Regions from separate parts of the Endozoicomonas montiporae CL-33 genome, predicted to be linked through region 1. Evidence: predicted binding sites of a transcription regulator. Region 1 holds the regulator's gene; the other holds the start of a gene.
What was found. Region 1 encodes PhoB, which activates phosphate uptake and scavenging genes when phosphate is short. Its sites were predicted from a motif close to TGTCATANNNNTGTCANA; they were not measured.
Positions count from the first base shown of each region.

Region 1 (3,675 bases):
CTGTTCCTTCTGTGTATGTTCTTGTCGCCACTGGCAGGTATTGTACCTGCTTATGCGACTGCAGGTGCTCTGGTTTATGTAGCCGTTCTGATGGTAGGCAGCCTGACCCGTATCGACTGGGATGACCTGACAGAAGCGGGCCCGGTTTTGATCACCACTATTATGATGCCCCTGAGCTTCTCCATTGCTAATGGTATTGCACTGGGCTTCATTGCCTATCCGGTCATCAAAGTTCTGGCGGGCAGAACATCTGACGTTAGTATCAGTGTCTGGATTCTTGCTGCACTATTTGCACTGAAATTTGTGTTTTTTGGAATCTAAATCATTCTTCATCTTACAGAGGTGTGCTCCCGGCATACCTCTGCCTTTTTCTGAAAGGACATCACTCAGAATTGTCCTACAGTCCCCTCTTTTTAAGTGCTATTGTGTTCGGGAAGCCAGTAGACCAGACGAATACAACAAATGCCACTTACAGATTTTGCTGACCAGACTTGGCAACCCAAACCAGTACATGGTCATGAGTGCATCAATGACATTCCGGAACCTTACAGAACTTGGTTGCTTGATTCGGGATCACTGACGCAACGGCTGAAATCGATGTGCACCAAGGAATTCAGAGTCAGGGTGCTTAAACACGAATGGGGCATTCCTCCCCGTTCAGAGCAAGATTTTCTGGGCTGCAATCATGAGATGGCCAGCATTCGGCAAGTGCTACTAATGGTTGATGACCAGCCCAGAGTGTTTGCTCGAAGCGTACTGCCTGCAACCAGCCTGACCGGCGCAAACCGGGAATTATTGGAGCTGGGCGACCGCCCTCTCGGAGAGTTTCTTTTTAAGCAGCCTTCGCTGGAGCGTGGTCCTATTGAAATCGACAGACTTTCAGCCAGCCAATTCAATGACTATCTAGATAAACCGTACCAAAAAGAACAAAGCTGGGGCAGACGTTCTCTGTTTCTCCTGAACGGCAAAGCGATTTCGGTCTGTGAGTTTTTCCTACCGGAATACGATCTCACCCCTATGTAGGAGTACTTATAAAAAGCCTAACCTGTTAGACTGATGCCCAAGCCAGTTGCAACAATGATAATCATTATGACGTATCTCAAAAAGCTGGCGGGGGACTCTTTCAATCTTCACTCTTTATCGGTTCGTTACCCCCGCGTAAAGGATTTTGTCCAGCTATGTCGGCTGGATCGCCCTATTGGCATTTATCTTTTGCTATGGCCCACGCTTTGGGCTTTGTGGATGGCTGCAGAAGGTCTGCCAAGCCTGAAAAACCTGTTAATTTTTATTGCCGGTGTGGTTCTGATGCGCAGTGCAGGTTGCGTCATCAACGACTATGCGGATCGTGACTTTGACGGCAGTGTGAAGAGAACCAATAACCGCCCGCTGGTAACAGGAAAAATCCACAAAAAGGAAGCTTTACTGCTTTTCTCCGGGCTGGTCATCCTGTCGTTTTTTCTTGTGCTACTGACCAACCCTCTGACCATAATGCTCTCTCTGGGTGGCCTGGCTCTTGCTGCTATTTACCCCTTTGCCAAGCGTTTCACGCACTTGCCCCAGGTGGTGCTAGGGGCCGCCTTTGGCTGGGCTATTCCAATGGCCTATGCAGCAGAGAGTGGAACGATAAGTCAGGTTGGCTGGTTATTATTTCTTGGTAACGTGTTCTGGACGGTCGGCTATGACACACAGTATGCCATGGTGGATCGTGATGATGATGTGAAGATTGGCATTAAATCGACTGCGATATTATTTGGAGATCTGGACAATATCATCATCGGAATTCTTCAATGCCTCGCCATTGCAACATTAGTGATGGTCGGTATTCAGGCAGGACTTGGCTGGAGTTTTTATGTTTCGTTGCTGATTGCGACCGGTTTATTTACCCATCAGCAGTTACGTACGCAACACCGTGAAAGAATGAACTGTTTTAAAGCATTTCTCAGCAATCATTGGGTAGGAGCCGTGATTTTCTTGGGCATTGCTTTCAGTTATGTTTAAGCCTTTTTAAGCTTCCACAAAAAAGGAGTGTCATCTGTTTGTAACATTTGGGCGTTGTAATGGCGCAAATAGGAGGAATCTGTCTGGTGAAACAGATTGTCTGATTCCACTACCAATAAGACGCAACGGATGAGACACGAAAGGTGAACAGGCATGTCAGGAAGAACAATTCTCATCGTCGATGATGAAGAACCCATCAGGGAAATGGTCTCTGTCGCTTTGGAAATGGCGGGTTATAACTGTCTGGAAGCGGCAGACGCCAAGCAAGCCCATGCCCAGGTGGTTGATAATAAACCCGACCTTATTTTGCTGGACTGGATGTTACCCGACATTTCCGGTATTGAATTTGCACGACGCTTAAAGCGTAATGAACTGACTTCTGAAATTCCTATTGTCATGCTGACCGCGAAAGGCGAGGAAGATCATAAAATTCAGGGCTTGGAAACCGGTGCAGACGACTACATTGTTAAACCCTTCTCACCACGGGAATTGGCAGCTCGCTTAAAAGCCGTACTTCGTCGTGCAGGAGGGTTAGATGCCCAGAGTCCGATTGTCATAAAAGGCCTTGAGCTTGATCCGGTCAGCCATCGCGTCAGCATCGACGGAAACCCGGCAGAAATGGGGCCTACCGAATACCGCCTGCTGCAGTTTTTCCTGACTCATCAGGAACGTGCTTATACCAGGGGGCAGCTGTTGGATCAGGTGTGGGGCGGCAATGTCTATGTGGAAGAACGAACCGTTGACGTTCATATCCGTCGTCTGCGAAAAGCACTGGGGTCTGACTATGAAGGCTTTGTGCAGACAGTGCGCGGGACGGGCTACCGATTCTCGTTAAAAGTTTAAGACTGTCAGGAAGTATTTATACCGAATACTTCCTTAACCAAAACTCGAAAAAAGATCCGGAATGACCAGTATTACCAAATCTTACGTCCTGAGCCGAATGCTGTTGTTTTCAAGTGTCGGTTTTTGTCTCGGCTGGCTTCTGGGCAATGCTTTTTTGGGACTTTCCGTTGTATTGGCAGGCTATTGCCTGTGGAGTGTGAAAGAGTTATTCCGGTTAATGGACTGGTTAAATGCTGCGAGAGATCGTAACGAAGAGCCTCCTGAAAGCAAGGGGTTGTGGGGTGAGATATTTGATGGAATATACCGCCTGCAAAAACACCATGGTCGTGCACGTCGTCGCCTTTCCACTGTGATTGACCGGATTCAGTCATCAACATCGGCACTGAAAGATGCCGTGGTCATGGTAGATCGCCATAACAACCTTGAGTGGTGGAATAATGCTGCAGAAGATCTTTTGGGTTTCAAAATGCCTGACGATCAGGGGCAGCCTGTAACAAACCTTCTGCGAGATCCCCGTTTTGTGGATTATTTTGAGCAGGGGCGTTATCAAAAACCCTTGCAAATTCCCTCACCTCTGAATGATGAGTATCAGGTTGAAATCAACATCACGGTTTACGGTCGTGGTAATCGAATGTTGATTGTCCGCGATGTCACCCGGCTGTTGCAGTTGGAAACCATGCGTAAGGATTTTGTAGCTAACGTATCCCATGAACTCAGAACACCATTGACGGTTATTTCAGGCTATCTGGAAACCCTGATCGACGGTGTACACGACCAAAACCTTCCGCCCATCTGGGGCAATGCAATGAACCGTATGCAGGAGCAATCGCTGCG
Region 1 is NZ_CP013251.1:5,253,939-5,257,613, forward strand. It holds gene EZMO1_RS24295 (NCS2 family permease) at 1-321, shown strand, start outside; gene EZMO1_RS24300 (chorismate--pyruvate lyase family protein) at 463-1,023, shown strand; gene ubiA (4-hydroxybenzoate octaprenyltransferase) at 1,090-1,998, shown strand; gene phoB (phosphate regulon transcriptional regulator PhoB) at 2,152-2,841, shown strand; gene phoR (phosphate regulon sensor histidine kinase PhoR) at 2,903-3,675, shown strand, end outside.

Region 2 (3,675 bases), 860 kb from region 1:
GGGATCAATGGCCCGAATGCACTTTACCAAAAGTATTACGGTTACCACGCTAAAAAGGTGAGTGAAGGTAACACCAGTGGTCTGGTGAGCTGGGTACACGATCTGTCTTCTGCAAACTCTTTTGAAGTTCGAGCCAGTCGCAGTGTCCGGACTGCTGATGCTTCGGAACGCTTTATTGCTTCCAGAGGTTCCTGCTGCCATGGCAGTGATGACTGGGTCGGTAATCCTCGAATCAAACCGGAAATACATCATCAACTTGATGCGGGCTATCAGCTTCAGGCATCACAGGTACAGTTCAGGCTGATGGCATTTGTGGATGAAGTGAATAACTTTATCTTACGTACATCCGGTGGAACGGGTTCGACACTGTATAAAAACGTCGATGCGCGTTTATATGGGTTGGAAATGGAGTCCAGCTACGATTTTGGGCATTGGCAGCCTGCCATAGGGTTGTCATGGACCCGGGGCGAAAATCGTGATGATTCGCACAATAAAAACCTGCCACAGATTCCTCCTCTGATGGGCAGACTGACGCTGGATTACAATGCGGGTGTCTGGTTGTTGGGTACCCGGTATGAATTTGCCACCCGCCAGAATAAAGTCGATAAGGCCAGCGGTCTCGATGCCGGTGAATCCTCTGGTTACGGTGTCATGCATTTTCATGGCTGGTATCAGATTGAAAAAGGCGTGAAATTACTGGGAGGTGTTGAAAATGTGTTTGACCGAACCTATGCCCTGCATGTCAATCGTGCCAGTCGAGACCCTTTCAATCCGGAAGCATTAAGAGTTAATGAACCGGGCAGGCAAGTATGGGTAGGCCTTGAGGTTCTTTTTTGAACGAAAATGCCCTGCATTGATGAGCAGGGCGTTTTAATGGTCTTCTGGCTATGACTTATTGAGTCACCAAAATTGCCAGAGCCGGTACAACAAAGAATGCCAGTGCCAGGTAGGCAAATGCGTAAGCTTTTCTCTTCACTGCAAGATCGGCCAGCTTGTCAGCTGCATACAGTGGAATCTCGCGCAGAGGCTTGATGCCGTAGATAAAGGCGACTGCAAACAGATTAAAGAACAAATGCACCATGGCAATCGTCATTGCAGGCATAGCTGCATCGGCTGAGATAGCAGTGGCCGCCAGAATAGCTGTGATGGTGGTACCGATATTGGCTCCCAGAGTCACAGGGTACACCTGACGTACGGTGAACAGGCCGCTGCCGACCATAGGCACCATCAGACAAGTGGTGGTGGTAGACGATTGAACCATAACAGTCATTGCAGCACCGGAAGCAATGCCTGAAACAGGGCCGCGACCAATGGATTTTTCCAGAACGTTCTTTGCTCTGCCGGTCATTACTTTCTTCAGCAGTTTACCCAGACGCACCACTGCCGAGAAAATCAGGAAGATACCAAAGGCAATCATCGCCAGACCACCCAGAGTGGCATCAGGCAACAGGTTGGCAAAGCCTTTAACGATGTCTTCAGCCGGAGCAGTCAAGAATTTCACGATATTGAAATTCATGCTCATGTCCTGACCACCCACCAGCATTTCTGCTATGGACAGGGAAAGTTTGCTCAGGAATCCGGTCATCAGTTCCAGCGGCAGAATAATCAGTACAGCCAGATAATTAAAGAAGTCATGAATGGTAGATGCTGCAAAAGCCCGCTTGAACTCTTTATTGCAGCCCATGTGACCAAGGCTGACGACAGTGTTTGTGATGGTCGTACCGATATTGGCACCCATAATCATCGGGATTGCCATATGTACGGGCAGACCGCCAGCGACCAGACCCACAATAATAGACGTCACCGTACTGGAAGACTGTACCAGTGCTGTTGCCAGCGTACCGGCAATCAGAGCCAGAAATGCGTTGTTCGCAAAGTTAAACAGTTCCGCAGCGTTGCCGCCCACCACCATTTTAAAACCGGAACCGACCACGCTCACTGCAACCAGCAGGCCGTAAATCCAGAGAATTACCTTTAACCAGATGCGCCCATAATGGCGGGTCATCATCTTGTCATTTGAACCGGTATTGAGTGCTGTCATTTCAGACATGTGTGTGCACCTTAGTGCGTTAATGATGATGGCGAAGGTAAAGGGTTTATGTTTCAGTAATATTACAGTCCTGACATTTTACTGAAATAATGTGACAGACTGTTTAGATTGGAGGGGCCACTGTTGAGTTCTGGTTCAAATTCAACTCAATAAAACTTGTTTTCTGTTTGTGAAAACTGGTATTGATTAAATAGTCATCAATAAGACAAGGAATGTCTGATGAAGAAGCAAATTATTCCCTTTGCAGGTTTGTTGCTATTAGCAGACGGTACTCATGCGACCACTACGGATGTGGGAGCAGGGTTAGGTACACTGGGTGGACAGCTGACATTTACCAATACCATGGACGAGGAGTATGCACTGAGGCTGCAGGTAAATGGCTTCAAATATAATTATGAGTTTAAAGAAAGCGGTGTCACTTATGAGGGTGATCTGAAACTGGTCAGTGCAGGCGTTTTGGGAGACTGGCACCCCTGGAAAAGTGACTTTCGTTTTACTCTGGGGGCTTATTACAATGGCAGCCAAATGGATGCTGATGCAAAAGCCAGCAATGGTACGATCAGCATTAATGGTACTGCCTATGACGTCAATACAATAGGCGGGTTGGAAGCTGATCTGAATGTCAAAGAGTTCAGTCCTTATATTGGCTTGGGCTTTGGTGGAGTATTAGGCGAAAGTCGTTTTCTTTACAGTTTTGATATCGGTGTACTGTATCAGGGCAAGCCGGATATTGGACTCAAAACTACAAAAAGTGTGAATGATGCGACACTGGCCGCCAATATAGAAGCACAACGGAAAAAGTTGGAAGACGAACTGAAAACGTTCCGCTGGTATCCGGTGGTCGGGTTTGCGATTCATTACCCGTTCTGAATGGTTTTGCGTCTTAGTGGGTTTGGCAATGGGATGATTGCGCTATAGTCGATACCGATAATTTGAATGACTGGTATTGTCTGTGGCTTTCAAGTATTTGCTTATCAGTTGTTGGTTTTTTCTCTGCTCCACGCTGCTTTCTGCGAGCGAAGTTTCACCCTGTCAGCCTTATTCTCTGGCGCCCCCGAATCATGAATACAGAGAACTGCTTATGCAGGATTGTCTTCAGTATATCGAAACCAGAGCGCGAGATTTCTACCGCAAGCAGGACGTTTTTCATAATGAAAGACATGGTGAGCGGGTTGTTGCTTACGCCCTGAGCATCAACCGGGTCGAGCAGGCAGACCGGTTTCTGGTTGAAGCAGGAGCCTGGCTGCATCAGTTTCATGACCACCTGCATGAGCTGCGGCAGCTGCTGGATAGCACAGGACTTGATGAGTTTATAAAAGAGCAGTTGTTTCAGATTGTCAGGTTGTGTCGTCCACACCTTATTAATGAGCAATCGCCGCTTGCTGCCAGAGTCGTGTTTGATGCTGATGCCATGGATCTGATGGGCGCTTACGGTATCACCAGAGAACTGTCCTGTAACCTGCAGATCAGGGGTATGAACTATCAACAGGCAGTTCAAGCCACCCGTGATGTACAACGCCTGTTTGAAGAAACGCTAAGCACTCCGACCGGCAAAGCGCTTGCCCATGATCAAATTGTTGCTGCCAGAGCTTTCTGGTCTGATTTCGACCTTCATAGCTCCCCTT
Region 2 is NZ_CP013251.1:684,148-687,822, forward strand. It holds gene EZMO1_RS03055 (TonB-dependent copper receptor) at 1-837, shown strand, start outside; gene EZMO1_RS03060 (Na/Pi symporter) at 893-2,050, opposite strand; gene EZMO1_RS03065 (hypothetical protein) at 2,270-2,920, shown strand; gene EZMO1_RS03070 (HD domain-containing protein) at 3,132-3,675, shown strand, end outside.
Region 2: the regulator PhoB is predicted to act here: its motif matches at 2,100-2,117, upstream of EZMO1_RS03060 (Na/Pi symporter).